DNA from 3 places in the Streptomyces sp. NPDC093801 genome. Region 2 is predicted to be linked to each of the others. Evidence: riboswitches for the same ligand, from Rfam matches in the RefSeq annotation. Region 2 holds a riboswitch; each other region holds the start of a gene.
What was found. A riboswitch is a leader RNA that binds a small molecule or an ion and turns the genes downstream of it on or off. The one in region 2 is predicted to bind cobalamin.

Region 1 (9,804 bases), on a different contig from region 2:
GGGAACCACGGGAGAGCCGGTCATTCCCCCTCCCGCGTGACGGCACCGGCGGCCACCGGGACGGGCGTTTCGGCGGAGGCGGAGGCGGCGGCGATCTGCGGGTGGTGCAGGTCGAAGGCGGGCGACTCCGAGCGGATGCGCGGCAGCACCAGGAAGTTGTGGCGGGGCGGCGGGCAGGAGGTCGCCCATTCGAGCGAGCGGCCGTACCCCCAGGGGTCGTCCACCTCGACCTTCCTCCCGCACTTGGCGGTCTTCCAGACGTTGTAGAAGAACGGCAGGAAGGACAGGCCGAGCAGGAACGAGCCGATGCTGGACAGGGTGTTGAGCGTGGTGAAGCCGTCTGCGGCCAGGTAGTCGGCATACCGCCGGGGCATGCCCGCGGCGCCCAGCCAGTGCTGCACCAGGAAGGTCAGGTGGAAGCCCACGGTGAGCGTCCAGAAGGTGATCTTGCCGAGCCGCTCGTCCAGCATCCTGCCCGTGAACTTGGGCCACCAGAAGTGGAAGCCGGCGAACATCGCGTACACGACGGTGCCGAAGAGCGTGTAGTGGAAGTGCGCGACGACGAAGTACGAGTCGGAGACGTGGAAGTCCATCGGCGGCGAGGCCAGGATGACCCCGGTCAGACCGCCGAAGACGAACGTCACCAGGAAGCCGGTGGTCCAGAGCATCGGCGTCTCGAAGGACAGCGAGCCCTTCCACATGGTGCCGATCCAGTTGAAGAACTTCACACCGGTCGGGACCGCGATCAGGAAGGTCATGAAGGAGAAGAACGGCAGCAGCACACCGCCGGTGACGTACATGTGGTGCGCCCACACGGTCACCGAGAGGCCGGCGATCGCGATCGTCGCGGCGACCAGGCCGATGTAGCCGAACATCGGCTTGCGGGAGAAGACCGGGATCACCTCGGAGACGATGCCGAAGAACGGCAGCGCCAGGATGTACACCTCGGGATGGCCGAAGAACCAGAAGAGGTGCTGCCACAGCAGCGCACCACCGTTGGCCGGGTCGTAGACGTGCGAGCCGAACTTGCGGTCCGCTTCCAGGGCGAAGAGCGCCGCCGCCAGCACCGGGAAGACCAGCAGCACCAGCAGCGCGGTGAGCAGCACGTTCCAGGTGAAGATCGGCATGCGGAACATCGTCATGCCGGGGGCGCGCATGCAGATGATCGTGGTGATGAAGTTGACCGCGCCGGCGATGCTGCCGAAGCCGGAGAGGGCCACGCCCATGATCCACATGTCGGCGCCGAGGCCGGGGGAGTGGGTGGCGTCCGAGAGCGGCACGTAGAGGAACCAGCCGAAGTCCGGGGCGCCTTGCGGGGTGAGGAAGCTGCCCGCCGCGATCAGCGAGCCGAACAGGAAGAGCCAGAAGGCCAGCATGTTCAGCCGGGGGAAGGCCACGTCGGGCGCCCCGATCTGCAGCGGCATGATCCAGTTGGCGAAGCCGGTGAACAGCGGCATGGCGAAGAGCAGCAGCATGATCGAGCCGTGCATCGTGAACGCCTGGTTGAACTGCTCGTTCGACATGATCTGGGTGCCCGGCCGGGCCAGTTCGGCACGCATGGCCAGGGCCATGACGCCGCCGACGACGAAGAAGAAGAAGGCCGAGACCAGGTACATCGTGCCTATCTTCTTGTGGTCGGTGGTCGTCAGCCACTCCACCCACGTCGGACGTTCCGCCCGCGCCGGCGCCCCGCCGGCTGCGGGGGGCCGCCGCCCTGCGGTCGCCAACTCGTCACCACGCACCGTGTCCACCGGACAGGGCCTCCCCATCTGCATCCGCTCCGCTGCGCACGGGAGTCCGTCCCGGGCGACGGCAGACCGGCTGCCGCCGGATCATGATCAAACGGGTGCGTTCCCCGTCGACAGGGACGAATGGTCCCGACCGGGCCTCGAACGCAGGGCCGAACGGCCCTCTCGGGCCCGATCGGCCGCGCGGACGCCGGGTCGGACGCCGGGTCGGACGCCGGGCCGGACGCCGGGCCGGACGCCGCGGCGCCCCGCCTACGCCTACGCCTCCGCCTCCGCCTCCGCCTCCAGCAGTCCCGGCACGGGGCGCGGCCGGCCCTCGGCGTCGACGGCGACGAAGGTCAGACGGGCCGTGGCCACGTCGGTGGCGGGGGTGGTGGTTGCGTTCCAGCGCTCGGCGGTGACGCGTACGGCCACCGTCATCGAGGTGCGGCCGGCGCGTTCGAGGAGGGCGTGGACGGTGAGGAGGTCCCCGGCGCGGGCGGGGGCGAGGAACGTCATCCGGTCCACGGAGACCGTCACGGCCGGCCCGTCGGCATGACGGCCCGCCGAGGCCGCGGCGGCGTCGTCGATGAGCTTCATGACGACGCCGCCGTGGATGGTGCCGTAGAGGTTCGTGTCGTGCTCGCTCATGATGTGGGCGAGGGTCACACGGGAGTCGGCCGGCGCCTTGTGGGCACGGGAGCCTGCGGTGGTGTCCGTGGTCACGGAACTCTCCTTCGCGAGTCGTGGTCCGACCCGGCGGCGTGCCGCGGGCGCGAAGGAGCGACGGGCCGGTGGGTGCCCGCTGCCGCCGGCCCGCCCACGAGGCCCCGGGTCTCCGTACGCGCTCGTCGCGCACGGGCAGTGGCAGGTCTTCGGACTCACGGGCACGCCTGCCGGCTCTCCTGCTCTGCCGGCGGGCCCCTACTGGCCGTCGCTTCCCAGGACCGCTGCGTTCTCCGGTCCCAGTGCGTATGACGGCGGTCGTTCCCGCTCACCGCTGCGGGGCAGTCCCGGATTCCCACCGGGTTCCCTCTTACGACGCATCCCGCCTGGCTGACGGGGCGAACCAGCTGCGCTCTCACCCTAGGCCAGGGTCGCGGGCACGGCGACGGCCGAGCCGGATGGCGTACGTCTCACCTCCCGAGCCGGGGCCGAGCCGCGTCGAGCCGGCGCCCCGCGGACGCGCCCGGGTCGGGGTGCCGAAGCCCGCCGCCCCACCGCACGACCCCCGGCGGCGGCGCGGCCGCCGGCCCGCCGCCCGCCGGGGGGCGCTGCGCACCGTCGTTCCCCCCTGCCGCCGGACCCTTGGCCCTACGCGATCGCAGGCCCCCGGATGATCCGCCGGACAGCGTCTGGCTCTGCGGTGTCCCGGGCGACACGATGGAGTGGCTCCTGGAGGCGGAACCGCGGACCGGTTCCCCGTCCCGACCGAGATCTCCACCCGACCCGAAGGGGTGTGCGCCCATGCCCGACCACCCGACCGCCGAGACCGGGGACCGCGTCGAGCTCGCCCCCGGCGAGGTCCCCTCCGACGGCCGCTTCGCCAACCCCGACCTCCTCCCCGTACCGGTCGCGGCCCGGCGCTGGACGACGTACAACTTCACCGCCCTGTGGGTCGGCATGGCGCACAACATCCCCTCCTGGCTGCTCGCCTCCGGGCTGGTGGCCCTGGGGATGGACTGGAAGCAGGCCGTCTTCACCATCGCGCTCGCCAACCTCATCGTGCTCGTGCCGATGCTCCTCACCGGGCACGCCGGCCCCAAGTACGGGATCCCGTTCCCGGTGCTGGCCCGGGCCTCGTTCGGGGTCCGCGGGGCCAACATGGCCGCGCTCGTCCGGGCGGCCGTGGCCTGCTGCTGGTTCGGGATCCAGACCTGGATCGGCGGGTCCGGGATCTTCGTCCTGCTCGGCAGGATCTTCGGCGGCTGGGCGGGGGCCGCCGAGATCGGCGGCGAGCCGTGGACGCTGTGGCTGTGCTTCGTCGTGTTCTGGGCCCTCCAGCTCGCCATCATCTACCGGGGGATGGAGGCCCTGCGACGCTTCGAGAACTGGGCCGCGCCCTTCGTCATCGTCGGCGCGCTGACCCTGCTGGTGTGGATCGGGGTGAAGGCGGGCGGCTTCGGCGAACTGCTCGACCAGCCGTCCCGGCTCGGCTGGGGCGCGGACTTCTGGCAGGTCTTCTTCCCCGCGCTCATGGGGATGATCGCCTTCTGGTCCACCCTCTCCCTCAACATCCCCGACTTCACCCGCTTCGGCGCGGGCCAGCGCTCCCAGATCCTCGGACAGACCCTCGGGCTGCCCACGACGATGACCCTCTTCGCGCTGCTGTCGGTGTTCGTCACCTCCGGGTCGGAGGCGGTGTACGGGGCGCCGATCTGGGACCCCGTGCAGCTCGTGGCCAAGACCGACAACGTCTTCGGGCTGTTGTTCGCCCTGGTCACCGTACTGATCGCGACGATCTCGGTGAACGTCGCGGCCAACGTCGTCTCCCCGGCCTACGACCTGGCCAACCTGGCGCCCCGCCGGATCGACTTCCGCCGGGGCGCGCTGATCACGGGCGTGGTCGGCGTGCTGATCATGCCGTGGAAGCTGACGTCCACCCCCGAGCTGTACATCTTCACCTGGCTGGGCCTGGTCGGCGGACTGCTCGGCACCGTGGCCGGCGTCCTCATCGCGGACTACTGGATCGTCCGCCGCACCCGGCTCTCGCTGCCCGACCTCTACCGGAAGGGCGGCCCGTACTGGTACGCGGGAGGCTGGAACTTCCGGGCCGTGGCGGCGTTCGTGGTCGGCGGGGTGCTGGCCATCGGCGGCTCCCACTCGGCCCCCGGCAAGGGCCCGTTCCCCGAAGAGGGCGTGATCCCCTTCCTGAAGCCGCTGGCGGACTACGGCTGGGCGGTGGGCCTGACCGCGTCCGTACTGCTCTACACGGCGCTGATGAGCAGGGTGCGCCCCGCTCCGCCGGGAGCCGGCGGCGAGGACGGCCGCCCGGCATGACGACAGCGGGGCCCGTGTCCCGGAGGCTGCGCGGGTTCACCGTCCGCGGGGCGGGCCGGGGGCTCCGGGGAACCGGGGATCAGGAGCAACGGTGTGCGCCCGCCCACACGGTGGGCCTGCGCTCCGCCCAGGGCGCGGCCTTCTCCAGTTGGGCGGCGAGCCGGAACAGCAGGTCCTCGCGTCCGTAGCCCGCGGCGAACTGGACACCGACCGGCATCCCGGTGGCGGGGTCGGACGCGAGCGGCACCGACATCGCCGGTGTGCCGGCGACGTTGAAGGCGGCGGTGAACGGCGAGCGGTGGAACAGGTGCTCCAGCCAGCCCAGGCCGTCGGCGTCCTCGGCGCCCCGGCCGTAGGTGCCCAGGGGCAGCGGTATCTCGGGGAGGGTGGGCGTCATCAGCAGCTGCTCCCGGGTCTCGAAGTGGGTGCCGACCGCGCGGGCGACCCGGTTGCGCACGTCGAGGGCGTGCACGAAGTCCGTGCCGGTCACCTCGCGTCCCCAGGCGTAGCTCGCGAGCATGCGGGGTTCGACCGTGGACCCGTCCACCGGGCGTCCGAGCGCGCCGGCGAGGCCGTCGATCCAGGTCACCAGGTTCGCGGTCCACAGGCGGGCGTTGGCGAGCACGAACTCCTCCCAGGACACGCCGAGGTCCACGGTGGTCACGTCGACGCGGTGGCCGAGCGATTCCATCAGCCGGGCGGCGGCCAGGGTGGCCTTCAGCACGGCCGGTTCCACGTCGCGCCCGCCCCAGGGGGTGGTGAGCAGGCCGACCCGCAGACGTCCGGGCTCCCTGGTGATCTCTTCGCCGTACGGGCGACGGGGGCGCTCGGCGAAGTAGGGGTCACCGGCCTCCGGGCCCTGGATCAGGTCGAGCAGGGCCGCGCTGTCGCGCACGGTCCGGCTGAGCCCGCCGTGCACGGCGAGGCCGTTGAAGACCTCGTCGGCGTCCGGGCCCAGGGAGACCCGGCCGCGGGTGGGCTTGAGGCCGAACAACCCGGTGCTGGCGGCCGGCACCCGGATCGATCCGGCGGCGTCGGTGGCGTGCGCGAGGGGGGTGATCCCGGCGGCGACGGCCGCGGCGGACCCGCCGCTGGAGCCGCCTGCCGTCCGGGCGGGGTCCCAGGGGTTGCGGGTGGCGCCGTACAGGACCGGCTCGGTGGTGGTGCTGTAGGCGAACTCGGGGGTGGCCGTGCGGCCCAGTGTCACCAGGCCGGCCCGGCGGAAGCGCCGCATGAGGAACGAGTCCTCCCGTGCCACGTTGCCGGCGGCGAGGCGGCTGCCCAGCTCGACGCGCTTGCCCCGCATGGACACGGCCAGGTCCTTGATCAGGAACGGCACCCCGGCGAGCGGGGTGCTGCCCGGGACCGGGCTGTCTCCGGCGGGCCAGCTCTCCACGACGGCGTTGACCTGAGGATTCACGGCCGCCATCGCGGCCTGGGCCGCGTCGGTCAGCTCCGCCGCGGTCACCTCCCGCCGAGCGACGAGCGCGGCCAGTCCCACGGCGTCGTACTGGGTGTATTCGTGCAGCTCCACTGTGCCCCACCTGTAATCCCGATCGGTCCCGTGCGATACCGATCGGTATCGCTTGAGGATGATCGGTAACGTAACATGGTCCGGGACGTCGGCAAGCGCGACCGGAGCGAGGCGGATGATGACGAGCAGCCCCCCCAGGCCGGGCCGGGACTCCAGGGTCGCCCGTCTTCCCCCGCGCGAGCGCATCCTCGACGCGGCCGAGGAGCTGTTCCTCAGCGAGGGCGTCAGGGCGGTCGGGGTCCAGGCCATCGCGGAGCGGGCGAACACCACGAAGACGGCCCTCTACCGTCACTTCGCCACCAAGGACGCGCTGATCGAGGAGTGGCTGAGGATCGTCGCGGCGGGCTACGCGGCCGCCTTCGACCGGGTGGAGGCCGAGCACCCCGACGACGGCCGGGCCCAGGTCCTCGGCGTGGCGCGGTTCGTGGCCGAAGGGCTGCCGGACATCGTCCTCAGGGGCTGCCCCTTCGTGAACTCCACCGCCGGCCTGCTCGACCCCGGCCATCCGGCCCGCCGACTGATCGAGAACCACAAGGCCGCCCAGCGGCGCCGCCTCACCGCCATGTGCGAGCGGGCCGGTGCGCACGCACCCGACGACACCTCCGCAGAGATCACCTTCCTCCTGGAAGGCGCCCAGGTGAGCGCGCAGAACGGCAGCGTCGACCGCGCGGGGGACCGGCTCGTGTCCGCGGTCCGGGCGGTCCTCGACCGGGCGGCGCCGACCGGCTGAAGCCGAACCGCCAGCTCGTTCAACGAGCCTGCCAGGATGGGGAGATGGCTGCGACCAGGCCTTCTGTCAGGTGCTCTGACGCCCGCAGCCGGCGGCCTCGGAAAACCGGGTGCGGCCGGCCGAGCCGGGTTGATAGGCAACCGGTGTGACAGAGAATCTTGAGTACGCCGCCCTGCTGGAGCTGATCGACGAGCGGTCGGCCGCGTTCCGGAGCGCGGTCGCCGCCGCGCCCGGTCTGGACGCGCCGGTGCCTTCCTGCCCCGAGTGGACGCTGTTCGATCTGGTGCGGCACCTGGGTACGGGCCAGCGCTGGTGGGCCGCGATCGTCGCCGCGGGCCCGGCCGGGGCTCCGCCGGCCAAGGAGGCCGCGGGGGCGCCGCGCGAGCTCGAGGCGCTGCTGGCCTGGTACGCCGAGTCGAACGAGCTGTTGCTGCGTGCGCTGCGCGAGGCCGGCCCGGAGCGCGCGTGCTGGACGTGGTGGAGCGCCGGCGTGTCGCCGGCGAACGCCTGGGGCGTCGCCCGGCGCCGGGTGCACGAGGTGCTGGTGCACACCTACGACGCCCAGCTCGCCGCGGGCGCCGTGCAGCCGATGCCGGCGGACGTCGCGCTCGACGGCGTGGCCGAGTTCCTCGACACCTGCAACTCCACCCCGGCGGCCTGGCCCCACGAGGCCGCCACCATCCACTACCACGCCACCGAGGGCCGCTCCTGGCTCCTCGCGCTGGACGGCACCGGCGCCTGGCCCGCACCCCTCACGGCGGACTCCGCGCCCGCCTCCGCTTCGGCCACGGGCACGGCCGAGCAGCTGCTCCTCTTCGTCTGGGGCCGCCTCACCCTGAGCGACCTGAAGATCGAGGGCGACCAGCAGGTGTTCGAGCGGCTGATCGCCTGGGAGCCCGAGGAGTAGCCGGTCGACACCGGCTACTCCGGCGGACGGCCGGTCCAACAGGGCGAGTACGGGCTCCGGTTCGGGCCGCCCGTACACGTCGCGGCAGCTCGTCAGCAGGGCCCGGATGGCGGTTGGGCGCCCTCCCCGGTGAGGGCCTCGGCGGCCGGCTCCGCGTCGTACCAGGTGGCGTGCCCGGTCTGCGCGACACCGTCCTCGGCGAGCCGGCGCCGGGCGGTCCCGCCCGGTTCGGACAGCTGTCGCAGCCACGAGCCGAGGGCCTCGTAGTCGCCACCGGTCAGGCCGAGGCGGGCGTCGACGCGGTGGAGCAGTGCGCGTCCCGGATGGTGGGCGGCGACCCAGGCCCGGTCCCTGTCGGTGAGTTCGTCATCGACCCAGACGAACGGCCTGCCCGCCGCCCACGCGACGAGGGCACGGGTCTTCCAGTGCAGTCCGCCGCGTGCGTCCTGCTCATCGCCATCGGACGACGGCTCCGGCCAGACGACCACGGCCAGTTGGGAGACCGATCAGCGGAGCGATGCACTCGTTGGCGTCATCCGTCCACGTCGTGGCCCAGACCACCTCGCACGGAAGGGCGGCCAGCCTGGGCCCGTGCTCGGGGTCGATCCTGTCCAGGAGCGGATGCGCGTCGGTCGCCCTCGGATGGAGCCCGGTCGCGTAGCTCGGATACGGCTGCGACGCGGCGCCGAACGGGATGAGGGGTCCGTCTACATCGAGGAACAGCAGCGGGCGCCGTGGAGAGCTGGTCACACCGGCACGATAGGCGACGGGCCCGAGGGTGACGGGCCGGCCGCACGCTTCGCGCCGTCGCCGTCGCCGTCGCCGTCGCCGTCGCCGTCGCCGTCGCCGTCGCCGTCGCCGTCACTCGGCGCGGCCGCCGCCCCCTGCCCAGGACGGGCGGGGGAGAGGGTGCGACGCTGGAGTGAAGGGCCCGCGCGTGGAGGTCCGAGCGCGTCTCGTCCGGTCCGGACCTCCCCTTCGGCCGGGCGACCCCGTCCCGGTGCGGTGCGATGGGTGCGACGCAGGATCAGGCGGTCGGCCTGTGGGTCCGCCGCCGACGGGCGGCCCCGCGCACGTGGATCCGGCCCGCCGGCATCCAGGGCCGCGCGACCAACACGGAAGGCAGGTGCGTTCCATGCGCACGTCGACCCGTATCGCCGGTGCCCTCACCGGCCTGACGCTCGCCCTCGGTGGTGCGGTCCTCGCCGCTCCCGCGGTCCGGGCGGACATCCCCGCCTGCACGCAGATGGCCGAGCAGGCCGGTGCCACCTCTTCCGACTCCGTCACGGCGGCCTGCGGCCGCGGCGTGTCCGGAGACCTCCAGGGTTGTGTGTCCGGGCTGACCGGGGCCGGGGTGGCGGGCGGTGCCGCGACCGGTGCCTGCCGGGCGGCGGCCCACGAACCGCGCTAGAGGACCGCGCACGGCAGCCGCCCGGGCGCGGCGCCCGGCCTCGCCTCGCGGGCCCCGTGCGGAGCGCCCATCCTGAGGAGGAGGGCGCCGTCGTGTCGAGACCCGCTCCTTCCCGAAGGCCGAACGAAGGCGCCTGAGAGGAGGAGGAAGTCATGCGCATGCGGAGAATCCTGGGTCTCGCCCTGGCCGCGGCAACCCTGGTCGGCGCGAGCGCCGTCGGCGCCGTCGGCGCCGGCGCCGCGTCGTCTCCGGACATCTCCAGAGACGACTGCACGGCCGCCGGCGGACAGGTCGTTTCACGCCCCTACGCCGGCGAGGCCTGCGCGCTCCCCGACGGGACCACGCCGGCGATCACCTGACCGTCGGTGGACGGCCGGGCGCGCCGGTCCCGATCCCCGGCGTCCGCGACGGCGGACGCCGACGGACCCGGCCCCGTCGTCACACGGTGACCGCGCGGTCGTCCGTCCGCCTGGGCCGGCCGCATTGATGCGGCTC
Region 2 (9,804 bases):
AGCTGCGCCGCGCCGCGGCCGCCGGCAGCCCGCTGGTGTGCCTGTGGGCCTCCGAGGCCGCCATCTACGGCCGCTTCGGCTACGGCCCCGCCACCCAGGGCCTCACCGTCGAGATCGACTCCAGCCGCCCGCTCGCCCTGCGCATCGACCCCGACCCCCGCCCCCTGCGGCTGGTCGACCCGGCCGACGCCCTCGCCGTCATCGGCCCCTGCCACGAGGCCGCCCGCCGCACCCGGGCCGGCCGGCCCAGCCGCAGCCCCGCGCGGTGGACCGAGGAGTGGCTCTGTGAACAGGACGAGGAGGACAAGGAGTTCGGCCCGCCCCGGATCGCCGCCCTCGGTGCCCCCGGGGAGCCCGTGGCGGGCTACGTCCTCTACCGCACCAAGCAGGAGGACGCCGACGGGAACACCCGCGGCACCGGACTGGTCCGCGTCGACGAACTGGAGGCCGAGACCCCCGCCGTCGCCGCCGCCCTGTGGGACTACACGGCCTCCCTCGACCTGACCGGTACCGTCCGGGCCTGGGGCCGGCCGGTGGACGACCCCCTGCTCCACTTCGCCGCCGACCGCGACCAGGTCAGGGTCACCGCCCAGTTCCCGGCGCTCTGGCTGCGCCTGGTCGACGTGCGGGAGGCGCTGACCGCGCGGTCGTGGGCCGCGCCGGTGGAACTCGTACTGGAGGTGGCCGACGGGCGGCTGCCCGCCAACTCCGGGCGGTTCCGGCTCAAGGCGGGGCCGGGCGGAGCGGCGTACGAACCCGCCCGCGCGGAACCCGACCTGACCCTCGGCGTACGGGAGCTGGCCGCCTGCTACCTGGGCGGCACCCGGGTCGCGGAGCTGGTGGCCGCCGGGCTGGTGGCCGAGCACACCCCCGGCGCGGCGGCCGCACTGGACGCGGCCCTGCGCACACGCCTGCTGCCGCACACCGCCGACGAGTTCTGACGGAGCGGCCCCGACGGCGGCGCCGAAGGCCTGGCGGGGGTGCGGCGGGGCGTGACGGGGGTGCGGCGGGGGCGGGCGAGCGGACCGCCCCCGCCGCCGCCCGGCTCAGGCGGGCAGCCCGATCCGCGCCGCCGCCATGCCGAAGCCGCTGCCCAGGACGGCGGTGGACAGTCCGTCGCCCTGCCGGCGCAGATCCTCCTCACGATAACGCCGCGCCTTCAGGTGCCAGTTGAGGATCCCAGCCAGCCAGTCCCGCAGTTCGCCCGCGTAGGCGTCGAGACCGGCCCGGGCGGCGGCGTCCAGCTTCCGGTCCTCGCACAGCCGCGGCAGCTGGGTCGCGACGATGTGCTGGAACTCCTCCACGCGCCGGTCCATGAGGGAGTGGCAGATGTGGAGGGCCTCCGGATAGCCGATGTCGAAGAAGTTCCGGGTCACCACCAGGTGGTTGTGCATGTCGCCCTCGAACTCCACCTCCTTCTGGTAGGAGAAGATGTCGTTGACGAGGCAGGCGATGTCCGCGGCCGCGTTCTCCAGCGACCGGACGGTCCCCGAGCGGTAGATCTCCCCGGGGACGCCCCGGCCCTCGTGACCGAGCCGGCACATGTACATGGTCAGTTGCGAGCCGAAGGTGCGGCGGCGCATCTCCGCGTAGTCCACCGGGTCCGGGACGCGGTGGTGGGCCAGGTTCTCCACCTCCCACACCCAGCTCTCCAGCATGTCCACCATGGTCGCCCGGAACTCGGTGCGGGCGACCCCGGTCATGCCCGCGACGGTCCGTTCCCACAGGTCGGCGAGGGACCGTTCCATCACGGTGACCGGCTCCGGCCCGGGACCGGCTCCGTCCGCAGGCATCATCGACAGGAGCCGTGCCGTGGTGGCCTTGGCCGCCGCGACGTTCCCGGACCGCCCGAACACCAGCGGGTAGTAGTCGTCCGCGTACGTCCCCCAGGTCAGCCAGCAGGCGCTGAGCAGCAGTTCCCCGGCCGTGGCGTCGGGGTCGATGCCGGCCGAGCAGAGGGCGAAGTCGTAGCCGCGCAGCCTCCGTTCGGTCCAGATCGCCGAGCCGGGGTCACCGGGCTGCGGCTCCAGCAGCCCCATGCTCCGGGCCCACTCCACCGAGCCCTCGCGGGCGTGCGCGAGGTGCGGGCTCAGGGACAGCTCGAACGGCAGGCGCATCTCGGGGACCACCGAGGGGCCGGTGCGTTCGAAGGGGGTGAAGGAGAAGGAGCGGCGGCGCATCTCCATGGACCGCCGGGTGAAGACCGAGCCCAGGTCGAAGGCGCTGGTCCCGAGCCCGCTCGGCAGGAAGGGGAGGGACAGCCGGGCGGTGGGCCTGGCCCCCTCGTTCATGTAGCGGCTGGAGACCGTGTGCCACTCGTGTCCGCCGGACTGCCAGTCCTGGAGGCCCTTGACGTAGGCGAGGACGGCCGCGATCTCGTCCGGGGCGAGGGCGTGGTCGGCGAAGAGCCGGGGGAGTTCGGCGAGGGCGGTCTGTTCGAACTGCAGCAGGCGGGAGGTGATCAGGTCGTTGGAGATCTCGGCGGCCTCCTGCGTGGAGCAGCCGAGGAAGGTCTCCAGCACCAGCACGGCGTTGGAGAGTTCGCCCTCGTCTCCGACCTCGCGCTGGTAGGAGAAGATGTCGTTCCTGACGTGCACGGCGTCGGAGAAGGAGTCGCGCAGGACGGCCAGCGGGCGCGCGTGCGCCACGCGCGCCGGCACCTCCGCGGCCACGTACTCGACCAGCCCCGCCGACCAGGGGGCGCCGCCCACCTTGCGGCGCATCTCGATGTACTCGAGGGGGTTCGCCACCCGCCCGATGTCGATGTTGGCGAGCTCCCACATGGACTCGTCGAGCAGGTTCTTCGTGGACAGGGCGAACCGCTCGCGCCAGTCCGCCGACATGGCCGGGACGGTGCGCACCCACAGGTCCGCGAGCCCGGCCTCGACCGGATTGGTCGCCTCGGGGAAACCTTCCGCCAGGTCCATGGGCATGAAGGCGGCGAGCCGGTCGAGGTACGCCCTCGCGCCGTCGCGGTCCTGGGAGCGCTTGTACATCTCCAGGAAGTGGTCGTCGAAGAAGAACACCCACACGTACCAGTCGGTGACCAGGGACAGCGCCGCGGCGTCGCAGTCGGGGTGGGTGTACGCGCAGAGCAGGGCGTAGTCGTGCGAGTCGAGGTCCCGCTCCTCCCACACCCCCGACCCCTCCAGCATCCCCAGCCCCCGCGCCCAGCCCTTGGTGTGGGCCCTGGCCTCCTCCAGGTGGGGGTTCAGCCGCGCCGGGTACGGCACGTAGAACTCCGGCAGTTGAAACGGCTGCTGCGTCACGACGGGGCGGGCCTTTCGTCCGGGGCACGGGGGCCGACGGACCCGGCCCCCGCACGAGATCAGCAGTGCCCTACCCCCGGCATCCGGCGGACACGTCCCGTTTCACCGCTTCAGGTGACACCCGCCCCGTTCCCCGGCGCGGGGGGCCGCCGGGGGGTACCGGGGGCCGTGCTGGTGTCGGAGCTTCGGATGGGTGTCTGGTTTGTGTAGTTTTTTCGGTGTATGGAGTGTCCGGTTCTGGAGGGAACGCGTATGTCATCCATCGATCTGAGCAAGGTGCTGGACAAGGCCTGGGAGGACAAGCCGCTCGCCGAGATCCTCTCCGCGCCCGTCGCCGCGCTGAAGGGCGTCACCGACAAGGACGGGGAACTGCTGCACGAGGCCTTCGGGGTGAAGACCGTCGCCGACTTCGGGACCCTCAAGTTCGCCCGGTGGGCCGCGGCGCTCGTCGCGCTGAACCAGACCGCCAAGGTGTAGCGGCCGGAGGGTCGACAGCGGAACGGGCCGGCCTCCCCACCCTGGGAAGGGTGGGGAGGCCGGCCCGTAGCGTGCGGAACCGGGTGCCTACTCGGCCTCGCCCTCCAGGTTGCCCTCCGTGTCCAGGTAGACCTGGCGGAGGGATTCGAGGATCTGCGGGTCCGGCTTCTCCCACATGCCGCGGGACTCGGCCTCCAGGAGGCGTTCGGCGATGCCGTGGAGGGCCCAGGGGTTGGCCTCCTCCAGGAAGGCGCGGTTCGCCGGGTCCAGGACGTACGTCTCCGTCAGCTTGTCGTACATCCAGTCCGCGACCACGCCCGTCGTGGCGTCGTAGCCGAAGAGGTAGTCGACCGTCGCCGCGAGTTCGAAGGCGCCCTTGTAGCCGTGGCGGCGCATCGCCTCGATCCACTTGGGGTTGACCACGCGGGCGCGGAAGACCCGGCTCGTCTCCTCCACGAGGGTGCGGGTCTTGACCGTCTCCGGGCGGGTGGAGTCGCCGATGTAGGCCTCGGGGGCCGTGCCGCGCAGGGCGCGGACGGTGGCCACCATGCCGCCGTGGTACTGGAAGTAGTCGTCCGAGTCCGCGATGTCGTGCTCGCGGGTGTCCGTGTTCTTCGCGGCGACGGTGATGCGCTTGTACGCCGTCTCCATCTCGGTGCGCGCCGGGCGGCCCTCCAGACCGCGGCCGTACGCGTAGCCGCCCCAGACCGTGTAGACCTCCGCGAGGTCGGCGTCGGTGCGCCAGTCGCGGGAGTCGATCAGCTGGAGGATGCCCGCGCCGTAGGTGCCGGGTCGGGAGCCGAAGATGCGGGTCGTCGCCTTGCGCTCGTCGCCGTGGGCGGCGAGGTCGGCCTGGGCGTGGGCGCGGATGAAGTTCTCGGTGTGCGGCTCGTCCAGGGAGGCCGCCAGCCGGACCGCGTCGTCGAGGAGGCCGATGACGTGCGGGAACGCGTCGCGGAAGAAGCCCGAGATGCGGAGGGTGACGTCGATGCGGGGACGGTTCAGTTCCGCGAGGGGGATCGCCTCGATGCCCGTGACGCGGCGCGAGGCCTCGTCCCAGACCGGGCGGACGCCCAGGAGGGCCAGGGCTTCGGCCACGTCGTCGCCGGCCGTGCGCATGGCGCTGGTGCCCCACAGGGACAGGCCGACCGAGGCGGGCCACTCGTCCTCGTGGTCGGCGCGGTAGCGGGCCAGGAGGGAGTCGGCCAGGGCCTGGCCCGTCTCCCACGCCAGGCGGGAGGGGACGGCCTTCGGGTCGACCGAGTAGAAGTTGCGGCCGGTCGGGAGGACGTTGACCAGGCCGCGCAGCGGGGAGCCCGAAGGGCCGGCCGGGACGAAGCCGCCGTCCAGGGCGCGGACCACGTGGGCGATCTCGTCCGTGGTGCCGGCCAGGCGGGGGACGACCTCGTGCGCGGCGAAGGCGAGGATGTCGGAGACGGCTGCCGGGTGGCCCGCCGCGACCGCGGCCACCGCCGACGGGGCCCAGTCCGCGTCCTCCATCGCCTGGACCAGGGCGCGGGCGGTCTCCTCGACGGCGTCCGCCGAGGTGCGGGTGGCCGCCGACTCGTCGAGGCCGAGGGCCTCGCGCAGGCCGGGCAGCGCGGAGGTGCCGCCCCAGATCTGGCGGGCGCGCAGGATGGAGAGGACCAGGTTGACGCGGGCCTCGCCGGTCGGGGCGCCGCCCAGGACGTGCAGGCCGTCGCGGATCTGGGCGTCCTTGACCTCGCACAGCCAGCCGTCGACGTGGAGGAGGAAGTCGTCGAAGCCGTCGTCGTCCGGGCGCTCCTCCAGGCCCAGGTCGTGGTCGAGCTTCGCCGCCTGGATCAGGGTCCAGATCTGGGCGCGGATGGCCGGGAGCTTCGACGGGTCCATGGAGCTGATCTGGGCGTACTCGTCCAGGTGCTGCTCCAGGCGGGCGATGTCGCCGTACGACTCGGCGCGCGCCATCGGCGGGACCAGGTGGTCGACCAGGGTGGCGTGCACCCGGCGCTTGGCCTGCGTGCCCTCGCCCGGGTCGTTGACCAGGAAGGGGTAGACCAGGGGCAGGTCACCGAGGGCGGCGTCCGGGGAGCAGGAGGCCGACAGGCCCGCGTTCTTGCCGGGCAGCCACTCCAGGTTCCCGTGCTTGCCCAGGTGGATCATCGCGTCGGCGCCGAAGCCGCCGTCCTGCGCGGCCGCCTGGATCCAGCGGTACGCGGCCAGGTAGTGGTGCGAGGGCGGCAGGTCCGGGTCGTGGTAGATCGCGATCGGGTTCTCGCCGAAGCCGCGCGGCGGCTGGATGAGGATGAGGAGGTTCCCGCGGCGCAGGGCCGCCAGGACGATGTCGCCCTCCGGGTTCGCGGAACGGTCCACGAACATGTTGCCCGGGGCCTCGCCCCAGTGCTCCTCGACGCTCTCGCGCAGGTCGGCCGGGAGTTCGGCGAACCAGCGCTTGTAGTCGGCCGCCGGGATGCGGACCGGGTTGCGGGCCAGCTGCTCCTCGGTGAGCCAGTCCTGGTCGTGGCCGCCGGCCTCGATCAGGGCGCGGATCAGCTCGTCGCCGTCACCCGAGACCAGACCCGGGATCTCCTCCACGGGGCCGAAGTCGTAGCCTTCGGCGATCAGGCGGCGCAGCAGCTCCACGGCGCTGGCCGGGGTGTCGAGGCCGACCGCGTTGCCGATGCGGGAGTGCTTCGTGGGGTACGCGGAGAGGACCAGCGCGATCCGCTTCTCCGCGCGCCCGATGTGGCGCAGGCGGGCGTGGCGCACGGCGATGCCGGCGACGCGGGAGGCGCGCTCGGCGTCGGCCACGTAGGCGGGCAGGCCGTCCTCGTCGATCTCCTTGAAGGAGAACGGGACGGTGATCAGCCGGCCGTCGAACTCGGGCACGGCGACCTGGGTGGCGGCGTCGAGGGGGGAGAGGCCCTCGTCGTTCTCCTCCCAGGTGCTGCGCGAGCCCGTCAGGCACAGGGCCTGGAGGATCGGCACGCCGAGCCCGGCCAGGGCGCCCGCGTCCCAGGACTCGTCGTCCCCGCCCGCCGAGGCGGTCGCGGGGCGGGTGCCGCCGGCCGCGAGGACGGTGGTGACGATGGCGTCCGCCTGCTCCAGCGCCCGGAGCAGCTCCGGCTCCGGGGTGCGCAGGGAGGAGACGTAGAGGGGGAGGGGACGGCCGCCCTTGGCCTCGACGGCGTCGCAGAGGGCGTGCACGAAGGCGGTGTTGCCGCTCATCTGGTGGGCGCGGTAGTAGAGCACCGCGACCTGCGGGCCGGTGGCCTCCGTGGCGGGGCGCTCCAGGGGGCCCCAGGTCGGGGAGGCGGCCGGGGGCTCGAAACCGTGGCCGGTGAGCAGGACGGTGTCGGAGAGGAAGCGGGCCAGCTGGTCGAGGTTGGCCGGGCCGCCGTGCGCGAGGTAGCGGTGCGCCTCCGCGGCGATGCCGATCGGGACCGTGGAGGCCTCCATCAGCTGGGCGTCCGGGGCCTGTTCGCCGGTCAGGACCACCACCGGGCGGGTCTGGCCGGGGGCGAGGAGCACGTCGAGGCCGTCCTGCCAGGCGCGCAGGCCGCCGAGGAGGCGTACGACGACCAGCCCGACGCCGTCGAGGAGGCCGTCGAGGTCGTCGAGGGGGAGGCGGGAGGGGTTCGCGAACCGGTACGGCACGGGGCCGCCGGCGGTGTTCGCGGCGCGGGCGCTGAGCAGATCGGTGTCGGACGTCGACAGCAGCAGGATCATGCGGCGGCAGGCCTTCCTCGGGGTTTCCGCGCCCCGGGCAGTGAGGACAGCGGGAGTTCCTGACTCACCCCGCGGATCGCTCCGCGGGGCTCACAGTGGCGGGACCGCGCCGGAATCGCACCGGGCTTCCTCCCATGTCGCCGTCCTCGGCGGTGACGGGCCGAGTGGTCCGCCGGAAGGTCATCTTAGGTGGCCTTTTCCCTGGCCGGGAGGTGGGGTGGGGGGCTCGCGGGTGGCGGGGTGCGGTGGCGTGCGGTCCGGTGGCGTGCGGTGCGCCGTGGGGGCTCTGCCCCGGGGGCCGCGCCGCAAACGCCGGGCGGGGGACGGGGGCCGCCGCCCGGAGCCGGCTCCCCGCCCCGCCCTTCGCCCGTTCGTCCCCGAGCCACCGCCGGGAGGTGTTCCCAGGGGCTCCGCCCCGGACCCCGAGCCTCACGCGCCGGCGAGGCCGGACTTTGCCCGGCGGGGCTCAATCCCGCTGGTCGGGGTGGCGACGGACACAGGTCGGGGGTGGGCAATCGTGGGTATGCTCGCGGCCATGTCGCCCCAGCCACCTTCCGCCGCGTCGCGGGACGAACCCGTCATACGTGACCGCGGTGATGCCTGCCCCGGCGCGCTGCGGCTGCACGCCGCCGACGACGGGTACCTCGCGCGCGTCCGGATCCCCGGCGGGCTGCTCACCACCCGGCAGGCCCTCGCGCTCGGGCACGCCGCCGACCGGTTCGGCGACGGGCACCTGGAACTCACCTCCCGCGGCAACGTCCAGCTGCGCGGCCTCGCCGACGGCTGCGGCGCCGGGCTCGCGGAGCTGCTGGACGGCGCCGGGCTGCTGCCGGCGCCGGGCCACGAGCGGGTGCGCAACATCGTGGCCACCCCGGTGGCCGGGCCCCAGGTCGTGGACCGGGTCCGGGAACTCGACCGGCTGCTGTGCGCCAGTGCGCGGGCCGCGGACCTGTCCGGACGGTTCCTGTTCGCCCTCGACGACGGGCGCGGGGACGTGGCGGCCCTCGACCCCGACGTGACCGTGCTCGGCGGGGCGGACGGACGGGTGCTCGTGCGGCTCGGGAGCGGCGGCGGCGCCGTCGAGGTCGGGGCCGCCGATGCCGCCCGGGCCGCGCTGTGCGCCGCCGAGTACTTCCTCGACGCCGCCCGGGACGCCGGGACCCGGGCCTGGCGGATCGCCGAGCTGCCCTCCGAACACGCCCTGGACGAGCGCGAGTTCGTGCGGCGGCTGGCGGAGGCGGGGGTGGCCGCCGGGCGCGTGCCCGAGGTGGAGTGGCCGTACGCCGAGCCGCCCCGGCCCGGGAGCGTGGGCGCGGCCGGACTGTGCGTCCTGCCCCCGCTCGGCCGGCTGGACTCCGCGCAGTGGCGGGCCCTGGCCGAGGCCGCCGACGGCGGGGAGGGGGAGCTGCGCGTCACCCCGTGGCGCAGCGTCGTCCTCCCGCGCGCGGCAGCCGACGGCGCCGCCCGCGTCGAGGCGGCGGGCCTCGCCGTCCGGCCCGGAAGTCCCTGGCGGACCGTCACCGCCTGTACCGGCAGGCCCGGTTGCGCCAAGTCCCTCGCGGACGTACGCGCCGACGCGCGTGCCGTCGTACAGGGGCAGACCGACGCCGCGGAGCTGCCCGTGCACTGGTCGGGCTGCGCCCGCCGGTGCGGGCATCCGCGCGGTACGGCCTGGGTGGACATCGTCGCCACCCCCGACGGGTACGCCCTCGACGGCCGGCCCGTCCCGCACGCAGACCTGGCGGCCGCCCTCACGGCCGCGCGCACCACCCCCACCACAACCGAAGCCGCAGTGAAGAAATGAGCGAGTACACCGTGTTCGAGTACGAGAAGGACGGCGCCGCGATCTACCGCCAGTCCTTTGCCACGATCCGCGCCGAGGCGGACCTCTCCGGGCTGCCCGCCTCGGTCGCCCAGGTCGCGGTGCGCATGATTCACGCCTGCGGCATGACCGACCTCCCCCAGGACCTCGGCTACACCCCCGAGGTCGTCCTGCGGGCCCGCGCCGCGCTGCACGCCGGCGCGCCGATCCTGTGCGACGTGCAGATGGTCGCCAGCGGGGTCACCCGCAAGCGGCTGCCCGCCGACAACGAGGTGATCTGCACCCTCTCCGACCCGGCCGTGCCCGCGCTCGCCGCGAAGATGGGCACCACCCGCAGCGCCGCCGCCCTCGAAGTCTGGCGCGACCGGGGCCTGTTGGAGAACGCCGTGATCGCCGTCGGCAACGCCCCGACCGCACTGTTCCGGCTGCTGGAGATGATCGAGGAGGGTGCCCCGCGCCCCGCCGCCGTCATCGGCGTGCCCGTGGGCTTCATCGGCGCCGCCGAGTCCAAGGACGCCCTCGCCGCCC
Region 3 (9,804 bases), on a different contig from region 2:
CGGGGACATCTCCCGCCCGGAGCCGATGACCGTGCGCTGGACCACGTACGCCCAATCGCAGACCTCCAAGCCGGTCAAGGGCATGCTGACCGGCCCTGTCACCATGCTCGCCTGGTCCTTCGTACGCGACGACCAGCCGCTCGGCGACACCGCCCGCCAAGTGGCGCTCGCACTGCGCGACGAGGTCGGCGATCTGGAAGCGGCCGGGACTTCGGTGATCCAGGTCGACGAGCCGGCACTGCGCGAGACGCTGCCGCTGCGGGCCGCCGACCACGCCGAGTACCTCGCCTGGGCGACCGAGTCCTTCCGGCTCACCACCAGCGGCGTCCGGCCGGACACCCAGATCCACACCCACATGTGCTACGCGGAGTTCGGCGACATCGTCCAGGCCATCGACGACCTCGACGCCGACGTCATCAGCCTGGAGGCCGCCCGCTCCCACATGCAGGTCGCGGACGAGCTGGCCGAGCACGGTTACCCCCGTGAGGCCGGACCCGGCGTCTGGGACATCCACTCCCCGCGCGTCCCGAGCACCGACGAAGCCGCCGGGCTCCTGCGCAAGGGGCTGGACGCCATCCCGGCGGAGCGGCTGTGGGTCAACCCCGACTGCGGTCTCAAGACCCGCGGTTGGCCCGAGACTCGTGCCTCCCTGGAGAACCTCGTCGCCGCCGCCCGCGAGGTCAGGGCGGAGCTGGCAGTCGAGAACGGCTGATGCACATGGTCTGGGCCGGACGCCGAGGCGTCCGGCCCAGACCGGCCACAACCAGACAGGAGCGACGCGGGCCCGGCAGACGGGAAGGTCTCAGGTGGCGAAGCGGAACCCCCGGCACATCATGGTCGACGGGCAGCCCATGGTGGCCCTGACCCCCAAGGAATACGCCGGTCTCATGACCATGCGCAGTCAGGTGGGCGGGCTGGGGGCCCGGCTGCGCGTCGTGCGCGACACGCTGAGGGACACGACCGAGTTCCTTTCGGCGCTGCTCGCCGCACTCGAAGCAGACGACATTGCCGGACATCATCACTCGGCCGGAAGTGCCGCGCCCCCTGTTGCAGTCCTGCTCGCCTCGGCACCCGAACTCCTGCATCACGCCAGCCGCGTTGTCGGGGCTCCCCACCGCCGTTCTTCCCGACGGCGTAGGCACTGAGCTACAGCATCCTCGGCCCCGGGGTCCCGCGAAAGCGGTCACATTTGGAGACAGTCAGCATGTCCACCCACGTACCGACCCGCCGCGTCGAAGTCCTCGGCCCTGCGGGCCATCGCCATAGCGAGATCCTCACTCCGGAGGCGCTGGAATTCCTGGCGCGGCTCGACGCCGCGTTCGCGGACCGCCGCCGCGAGATCCTCACGGCACGCCTCCACCGTTCGGACCGCCTTGCCTCGGGATCTCCGCTGGGCTTCCCTCGTGCCACCTCGGGCGTCCGAGACGCTCCCAACTGGCGGGTCGCACCTCCGGCTGACGACCTGACCGATCGCCGTGTGGAGATCACCAGCCCTCCCACGCCCCGCATGGCCGTCAACGCGCTCAACTCCGGCGCCCAGGTGTGGATGGCCGACTTGGAGGACGCCACCTCCCCCCTCTGGGAGAACATCGTCGGAGGCCAGTTGACCCTGCTCGACGTGTGTCGGCGGCGCATAGACTTCACCACCCCGGAGGGCAAGGCGTACCGCATCGGTACGGACTTGCCGGCCATCATGGTCCGCCCGCGTGGCTGGCACCTGGAAGAGGAACACCTGGCGGTCGAAGGCCGGTTCCTGTCGGCGTCCCTGGTCGACTTCGGCCTCTACTTCTTCCACTGCGCTCAGCACCGGATCGACAGCGGCTCCGGCCCGTACTTCTACCTCCCCAAGCTGGAGAACCGGTACGAGGCGCGACTGTGGAACGACGTGTTCCTCCTTGCCCAGGACCTCCTCGGCATCCCGCGCGGCACGATCCGAGCCACCGCCGTCATCGAGACGGTCACGGCCGCGTTCGAGATGGAGGAGATCCTCTACGAACTGCGCGAGCACAGCGCCGGCCTGAACGCCGGTCGCTGGGACTACCTCTTCAGCTTCATCAAGACCTTCGGCCACCACCCTCGCTTCCTCCTACCGGATCGCACCGAGATCGCCATGACCGCTCCGTTCATGAGGGCGTACACCGAACTCCTCGTCCGCACCTGCCACCGGCGCGGCGCCCACGCGATCGGCGGTGTCGCCGCCCACGTACCCGACAGGGCCCCCGCGGCCGACCAGGCCGTGCTGGCCAAGGTGAGCCTCGACAAGGAACGGGAGGCCGCAGACGGTTTCGACGGGGCCTGGATCGCCCACCCCGCCCTTGTACCCGTCTGCCGCAAGGTCTTCGATCGAGTCCTCGCCGACCGCCCGCACCAGATTCACCGCGCGCTCGGCGACGTGGAGGTGAGCGCGGCCGATCTGCTGTCCGTACGCCGCTCCACCCTGCCTCCGTCGAGGGAACAGGTTCGGTCGAACGTGTCTGTTGCACTGCGGTACTTCGATGCCTGGCTACGCGGACAGGGGGCCGTCGCTCTGGACGGGCTGCTGGAGGACACGGCCACGGCCGAGATCGCCCGAGCCCGGATCTGGCAGTGGACTCGGCATCGCCTGATCTCCCAGGAGGAACTGCGCGGTCTGATCGACAACGAGTCCGCCACCCTGACCCGAGAACAGCCCGGCGCACTGGTTTCCGAGGCTCGTGAGGTCCTCGAACGGTCGATCTCGACGCGTGAGTTGCCGGCCTTCTTCACCCCCGAGGCGTACCGCCGCCACCTGGTCCGCCACGCGGCGGTGTCGTCATGAGTTCGTTCAGCGCCCGGACGGGTACATCGCGCGCGAGCAGCCTTGAGGAAAGCGTCGTCGCGGGTTTGCCGAACTGGGACCGGTGCGCGGTCATGGGCGTGGTGAACGTGACCCCTGATTCGTTCTCCGACGGCGGTTACTGGTTCGACACGGCAACCGCGGTCAAGCACGGTCTGGATCTCGCGGCTGAAGGCGCCGATCTGGTCGACGTCGGTGGCGAGTCGACGCGCCCCGGGGCCTCCCGCGTCGACGAGGAGGAGGAGTTGCGGCGCGTCATCCCGGTCGTTCGGGACCTGACGGCCGAAGGTGTCCTGGTGTCCGTCGACACCATGCGCGCTTCTGTCGCCGCACGGGCAATCGACGCCGGCGCTGTCCTTGTCAACGACGTCAGTGGGGGCCTGGCAGACCCCGCCATGGTCCCGGCCGTGGCAGCCGGCTGCGTGCCCTTCGTGGTCATGCACTGGCGGGGGTTCAGCCACGACATGAACAGCCGCGCGGTGTACGAGGATGTGGTGCGGGAGGTTGTCACGGAACTCGGAGCCCGTGTCGAGGCTGTGGTTTCCGCCGGCATCCCTCTGGAGCGGCTGGTGGTCGACCCGGGGCTGGGCTTCGCCAAACGAGCTGAGCACGACCTCAGTCTGGTCGCCGGCCTGGCCGAGGTGTGCTCGCTGGGCCGTCCCGTACTGGTCGCGGGCTCCCGGAAGAGATTCCTCGGACACGTCTTGGCGAACGCGGACGGCACACCGCCACCCGCACACGGGCGGGACGCCGCCACTGCCGCGCTCTCCGCGATCGCCGCCTATCAGGGAGCTTGGGCCGTCAGGGTCCACGACGCCCGTGCGACGGCGGACGCGGTCAGGGTCGCTCGCGCGATCGCTGCGGCCCGCTGAACAGCCCCAGGTCCAGCCGGGCGCGTGTGGCGCGTACCGCACCTGACAAGGGTGGCGGCGGTGGCGCAAAAGTACGTAGCATGCGGTCGTTCCACTCGCAGGTGGAACGACAACTGAATGCCTATCAATTGGGGAAAGCCGGTGTGAATCCGGCACTGACCTGCAACCGTAAGTGGCAGAAAATCATCTGTCACGAGTCGGATCACCCATTGCGTAGGTGTACCGCTTCCCACTGTCATGGTCTGCAGCACGAAGCCCGGCAACTGCCCTGGACCCTGCCCCATTCGTTTCCGAATGCACGGCAGGGTTTCCTCCTGCGACAGCCCTCCGGGAGCCTGTTGCCGGCCTCTTCTCGAAGGGATCTGCGCCATGCTCGGCGTCAGACCACCGGTCAAGATTGGCGCCGCTCTCGGCGCCGGGGGCTCGTTCCTCGCCGCCTGCCTGATCACCCTCACGCCCAGCGCGGCCGCAGCACCCCAGCCGGACACCGCCACGGCCGCTGCCCGCTGGCAGGCCGGCGAGCTCGAGAACGGCGGGATACCCGGCTTCTCCCCCGGGCAGTCCGACTGGGGCCTGACCATTGACACCCTTATCGCCCTCAAGGCCACAGGGGCGGACGAGAAGGCCGCCGCGGAAGTCGTCGCGAACCTCAAGACGCACGTACGCGACTACAACAGCAACGACGCCTGGGGCGAACCCGGCCAGCGGGTGTCGGGCGCCACCGCCAAGCTCCTGTACGCGGCCGTGGCTGCCGGGGAGGACCCCACCAAGTTCGGCAAGTACGACCTGCGCCAGGAAACCCTCGACCTGATCGCAGGGCCCGGCTCGGGTGCGGAGAAGGGCCGGGTGAAGGACAAGATCACCTCTGGCGAGGACAGCAGCAACACGTTCGGCCAGTCCCTGGCCGTCCTCGGTCTCGCACGCAGCGGGGACGTGCCGCAGAGCACCGTCGACTTCCTGATGGACCAGCAGTGCGCCGCCGGCGGCTTCCGCCTCTACCCGTACGCCTTCGGCAGCACGAAGGTGACCGGGAACTGCGATGCCCAGGGTGCCGACGCGATACTCGACCCCGATTCGACGGCCATGGCCGTGCAAGCTCTGCTCGCGGCGGCGGACGATGGTGTCGAAGGCGCCGCCTCGGCGGCGAAGAAGGGCGGTGACTGGCTGGCCAAGGTTCAGCAGGCCGACGGTTCGCTGATCGGGTCCGGCCCCACTGCCTTCCCCAACGCGAACAGCACGGGCCTGGGAGGCCAGGCACTGGCGGCCACGGGCCACCAGGAGGCCGCGGACAAGGCTGCTTCCTGGATCAAGGCTCGCCAGATCAGCGCGGCCAACGCGGGCGCAGCGTCGGCAGAGATCGGTGCCATCGCCTACAACGACGAAGCACTGGACGGGGCCAAAGCCGACGGCATCCCGGAATTCGGGCGCGACCAGTGGCGCCGGTCCACCCCGCAGGCTCTGCTGGCGCTGGCACAGGTCCCGCTCGCGAAGATCGGCCTCACCGACCAGAAGCCGAGCCCCGACCCGAGCGGCAAGCCGTCGGGGGACCCCTCCAAGAGCCCCAGCGGCAAGCCGTCGGTTGACCCCTCGAAGAGTCCCTCCGGAACCCCGAGCGGAAGCCCGTCCGGCACTGCGAGCGGCGGCGCCTCCCCCACCCCGAGCGGCACCCCGTCCGCGGGCGGATCCGCCGGCCCGGCCTCCACGACAGGCACGGTGCCGAACGGCTCCGCCGCCAGTGGCGGGAGCGGCCCTCTGGCCAGCACCGGCAGCAACGCCCTGCTCCTCGGGGGCACGGCAGTTGCACTGACCGCGGGCGGCTACACCGCGCTCCGCACTGCCAAGCGCAAGCGGGGGTCACACGCGTGACGCTCAAGGCGCCGCGCTGACACAGTTTCCGGTCCGGGGCGCTCACTCTGGCCTTCGGCTCCGCCGAGATCCGTATGGCTCCACGCGGATCTCATACTCGGTCGAGCGCGACAAGGGCACCCCGGGCCACTGCTCAGAAGGCAATGGCGTCACCGTGGTCGATCGGTGGTGCCGGCCTGGTCTGCGGCCCCGGCTCAAGCCTCCCGCTGGTCGCCGTATCCCTGCTCGTGCCTGGGCTGTTGAAGGCCGGCTCTCCGTCCGTGGCCGCCGTTATCGGCCGCGTTGTGTCGGCCACCCTGCGCCGGACCGCCTTGGAGGCGCCGGTCACCTTGACCCAATCCAAGCCCGGCGTACCCGCCGGAGCCTGTGTGTCCTTGGCCGTATCACCGACTGAGCGGCCTCGAACGAGAGAGAAGAACCCTTATGAGAATGACGTATCGGCATGCCGTACGCGCGATGCGCGCCGCCGTGCTGTCCATCGCCATGGTCCTGGGACTGGGCGCGGTCAACGTGGCCACCGCTCCGGAAGCAACGGCGCTGACCGGTCTGGGAACTGCCGGTTACTGCCCGAACGGCAACGGCGTCACGGTCGTCGTCGACTTCCAGGAGCTCGGCGGATCGACCATCACCCGTTGTGCCCCTGGCGACCAGGCCACGGGGCTCGCAGCCCTCAAGAACGCCGGCTTCTCGATCGCCGGCACCCAGCGTTGGGGCGAGGCCTTCATCTGCCGCATCGAGGGCAAGCCCACCGCCGCCACCGAGGCGTGTGTGAACACGCCTCCGGCCTCCGCCTACTGGTCGTACTGGCACGCCCCCAACGGCGGCAACTGGACCTACAGCACGTCCGGCGCTTCGGCACGCAAGCCTGCGCTCGGCAGCTTCGAAGGCTGGTCGTTCTCCCTGAACAAGACCGCGAGCACGAACCCGCAGCCCCGCGTCGCCCCCGTCCGCCCGTAGGCGGGCCCGGGTGCAGCAGCCCAGCCGTGACCGTCAGGGCTGCTGCCCCGTCCCGCAGCGCCTCGCTTCGCGATTTGATGGAACGAAGAACGGTGAGAGCGCGACGACACCACTCGCCGCACCCCCACCGTTCCCGCGTACCTCCGGTGCACCCTCAGCTCCGGAGCCGTGCCGGGTCCCTCAGACCCGGCCGTATGTGTGGAACCCTCGGCCGCTCTTGCGCCCCAGCAGCCCCGCCTGCACCATCCGCTGGAGCAGCGGGGGCGGGGCGTACAGGGGTTCCTTGAATTCCTCGTACAGCGACTCCGCGATCGCGACCACGGTGTCGAGGCCGATCAGGTCGGCGAGCTTGAGGGGGCCCATGGGGTGAGCGCAGCCCAGCTCCATGCCGGCGTCCACGTCGGCGGCGCTCGCGAACCCGGATTCGGCCATGCGGATGGCGGAGAGCAGGTACGGGACCAGCAGCGCGTTGACGACGAAGCCCGCCCGGTCCTGGGACCGGACCGTGGTCTTCCCTAGAGCATCACGGGCGAACGTCTCGACTGCCGAGAGGGTATCCGCCGACGTGTGGAGGGACGAGACGACCTCGACCAGCGGCAGGACGGGAACGGGGTTGAAGAAATGTAGGCCCACGACCCGGTCGGCGCGGCCGGTGGCCATGCCCAGCCGCATGATCGGGATGGCCGAGGTGTTCGTGGCGAGGATGGCCTCCGGATCCGCGACGATCTTGTCGAGGGCCGTGAATATCTCCGTTTTGGCTTCGGGGTTCTCGGTGACGGCCTCGATGACGAGCTGCCGGTCACCAAGATCCTCCAGGTCGCCGGTGAAGACGAGGCGGGCCAGGGCGTCCTCGGCGGAGAAGCGGTCGAGCTTGCCGCGCTGCACCGCTCGCTCCAGGGAAACGGCCACGCGTTGACCGGCCGCTCGGGCGGCGGTGGCGTCCGCTTCGGCCACGACGGTGTCGAGGCCGGCTCGGGCGCACACCTCGGCGATGCCCGCGCCCATCTGGCCGCCGCCGACGACACCGACTCGCCGGATGCCGGCAGGCTGCGGGAGGGCGTTCACGCGTTCACCTGCGCGGGAATGCGGCGGACCAGGTGACGGGTGTAGGCGGCGGGCGTGAAGAACGGCGGGAGCTGCATCGACAGTGCCGAGTCCACGAAGACCTCCCGGGCTTCGAGGGTAAGTGCCTGCGGGTCCTCGGCCTCCAGGGCCGCGCATTCGGCGTCGAGGAGATCGACGACGGCGCCCCGGTCCACCCGGTCGTGGCGCAGCCACTGCCAGATCTGGACGCGGGCGATCTCGGCGGTGGCCGCGTCCTCCATCAGGCCGTTCAGGGCCACGGCGCCCCTGCCGCGCAGCCAGGCGTCGAAGTAACGCAGGGCCACGGCCACGTTGGAGCGGATGCCCTCGGAGGTCGGCGGGGCCGCGATCCTGCGGACGGACAGCAGGTCGGCGGCCGTGACCTCGACGTCCTCCCGAGTGCGTTCCAGCTGGTTCGGCCGGTCCCCGAGGACGCCGTCGAAGACCTCGCGGCAGAGGGGGACGAGGCCGGGGTGGGCGACCCAGGAGCCGTCGAAGCCGTCCTCGGCCTCCCGTTCCTTGTCGAGCCGGACCTTCGCGAACGCGGCGGCGTTCACGTCCGGGTCCTTGCTGGGAACGTGGGCGGCCATGCCGCCGATGGCGTGCGCACCTCGGCGGTGGCAGGTACGGACAAGGAGTTCGGTGTACGCGCGCATGAACGGGGCGGTCATGGTGACCGAGGCCCGATCGGGGAGCTGGAAGTCGGTGCGGTGGCCGAAGGTCTTGATGAGGCTGAAGAGATAGTCCCAGCGGCCCGCGTTCAACCCGGCGCTGTGCTCGCGCAGTTCGTAGAGGATCTCCTCCATCTCGAACGCGGCGGTGATCGTCTCGATCAGGACGGTGGCGCGGACCGTGCCGCGGGGGATTCCGAGGAGGTCCTGGGCGAACACGAAGATGTCGTTCCACAGGCGGGCCTCGGTACGGTTCTCCAGCTTCGGGAGGTAGAAGTACGGGCCGTGGCCGGCGTCGATCTGCCGCTGCGCGCAGTGGAAGAAGTACAGACCGAAGTCCACGAGCGAGGCGGACACGGGCCGGCCGTCGATCTCCAGGTGCTCCTCGGTCAGGTGCCAGCCGCGCGGGCGGACCATGATGGTCGCGAGGTCCGCGCCGAGGTGGTACTCCTTGCCCTCGGGAGTCGTGAAGTCGATGCGCCGCTCGATGGCGTCGAGCAGGTTGAGCTGGCCGCCGATGACGTTGTTCCAGGTGGGTGCGGTGGCGTCCTCGAAGTCGGCCATCCAGACCTTGGCCCCGGAGTTCAGCGCGTTGATCGCCATACGGCGCTCCGGCGGGCCGGTGATCTCCACTCGGCGGTCGGTCAGGCCGGGGGCCGGCGGGGCCACGCGCCAGTCGGTGTCGGTGCGGACAGCGGCCGTGGCGCGGGAGAAGTCCAGCGGCGTCCCGGAGGCCAGGTGGGCAGAGCGGCGTCGGCGTTCCTTGAGGATTTCCAGGCGGCGGTCCGCGAAGGCGGCGTCGAGCCGGCTGATGAACTCCAGGGCCTCGGGAGTCAGGATCTCCTCGTGGCGCTCAGCCGGCGCGCCGAGAACCCGGACGCTGCTGATCAGGGGCGTGCGTGACATGAGGTTCTTCTCCTCAGCGGTGGGCGGCGGGCGCCCGAGGAGAACCCCCTCGGGCGCCGTCGGACGGTGAGCGGCAGAGCGCCGGGCTGTACCCGGTTGGACGAAGAGCGGAGGTTCTAGTGGAACTGCTCTTCCTCGGTGGAACCGGCGAGCGCCGTGGTGGAGGAGGCGGGGTTGACCGCGGTGGAGACCAGGTCGAAGTAGCCGGTGCCGACCTCGCGCTGGTGCTTGACGGCCGTGAAGCCCTGCGCCTGGGCGGCGAACTCCCGCTCCTGGAGGTCCACGTACGCGGTCATGCCGTGCTCGGCGTAGCCGCGGGCGAGGTCGAACATGCCGTGGTTGAGGGAGTGGAAACCGGCGAGGGTGATGAACTGGAAGCGGTAGCCCATGGCGCCGAGCTCACGCTGGAACTTGGCGATCTGGTCGTCGTCCAGGGCGGCCTTCCAGTTGAAGGACGGCGAGCAGTTGTAGGCCAGCATCTGGTCCGGGTACTGCGCGTGGATCGCCTCGGCGAACTCGCGGGCCTGGGCCAGGTCCGGGGTGCCAGTCTCGACCCAGATGAGGTCGGCGTACGGGGCGTAGGCCAGGCCGCGGGCGATGACCGGTGCCATTCCGTTGCGTACGTGGTAGAAGC

Region 1: it holds a riboswitch for cobalamin, as region 2 does, so the genes downstream of both, AB0469_RS18145 (acyl-CoA thioesterase) here and cobN (cobaltochelatase subunit CobN) in region 2, are expected to answer to the same signal.
Region 3: it holds a riboswitch for cobalamin, as region 2 does, so the genes downstream of both, AB0469_RS05980 (hypothetical protein) here and cobN (cobaltochelatase subunit CobN) in region 2, are expected to answer to the same signal.

The regions. Positions count from the first base shown of each region.
Region 1 covers NZ_JBFBDP010000014.1:102,874-112,677, reverse strand. Annotated here, with positions in the region: gene AB0469_RS18155 (hypothetical protein) at 1-24, opposite strand, end outside; gene ctaD (cytochrome c oxidase subunit I) at 21-1,616, opposite strand; gene AB0469_RS18145 (acyl-CoA thioesterase) at 2,007-2,453, opposite strand; cobalamin riboswitch at 2,576-2,816, opposite strand; gene AB0469_RS18140 (NCS1 family nucleobase:cation symporter-1) at 3,195-4,727, shown strand; gene AB0469_RS18135 (amidase) at 4,807-6,261, opposite strand; gene AB0469_RS18130 (helix-turn-helix domain-containing protein) at 6,380-6,991, shown strand; gene AB0469_RS18125 (maleylpyruvate isomerase family mycothiol-dependent enzyme) at 7,137-7,898, shown strand; partial or broken gene AB0469_RS18120 (HAD domain-containing protein) at 8,138-8,648, opposite strand; gene AB0469_RS18115 (hypothetical protein) at 9,034-9,309, shown strand; gene AB0469_RS18110 (hypothetical protein) at 9,462-9,668, shown strand.
Region 2 covers NZ_JBFBDP010000017.1:32,862-42,665, forward strand. Annotated here, with positions in the region: gene AB0469_RS20720 (GNAT family N-acetyltransferase) at 1-941, shown strand, start outside; gene AB0469_RS20725 (germacradienol/geosmin synthase) at 1,047-3,269, opposite strand; gene AB0469_RS20730 (hypothetical protein) at 3,522-3,746, shown strand; gene cobN (cobaltochelatase subunit CobN) at 3,834-7,454, opposite strand; cobalamin riboswitch at 7,487-7,644, opposite strand; gene AB0469_RS20740 (cobalamin biosynthesis protein CobG) at 7,978-9,258, shown strand; gene AB0469_RS20745 (precorrin-8X methylmutase) at 9,255-9,804, shown strand, end outside.
Region 3 covers NZ_JBFBDP010000004.1:157,355-167,158, forward strand. Annotated here, with positions in the region: gene metE (5-methyltetrahydropteroyltriglutamate--homocysteine S-methyltransferase) at 1-712, shown strand, start outside; gene AB0469_RS05965 (hypothetical protein) at 807-1,145, shown strand; gene aceB (malate synthase A) at 1,205-2,797, shown strand; gene folP (dihydropteroate synthase) at 2,890-3,687, shown strand; cobalamin riboswitch at 3,769-3,916, shown strand; gene AB0469_RS05980 (hypothetical protein) at 4,057-5,553, shown strand; gene AB0469_RS05985 (flagellar hook-length control protein FliK) at 5,983-6,510, shown strand; gene AB0469_RS05990 (3-hydroxybutyryl-CoA dehydrogenase) at 6,691-7,575, opposite strand; gene aceB (malate synthase A) at 7,572-9,170, opposite strand; gene aceA (isocitrate lyase) at 9,287-9,804, opposite strand, start outside.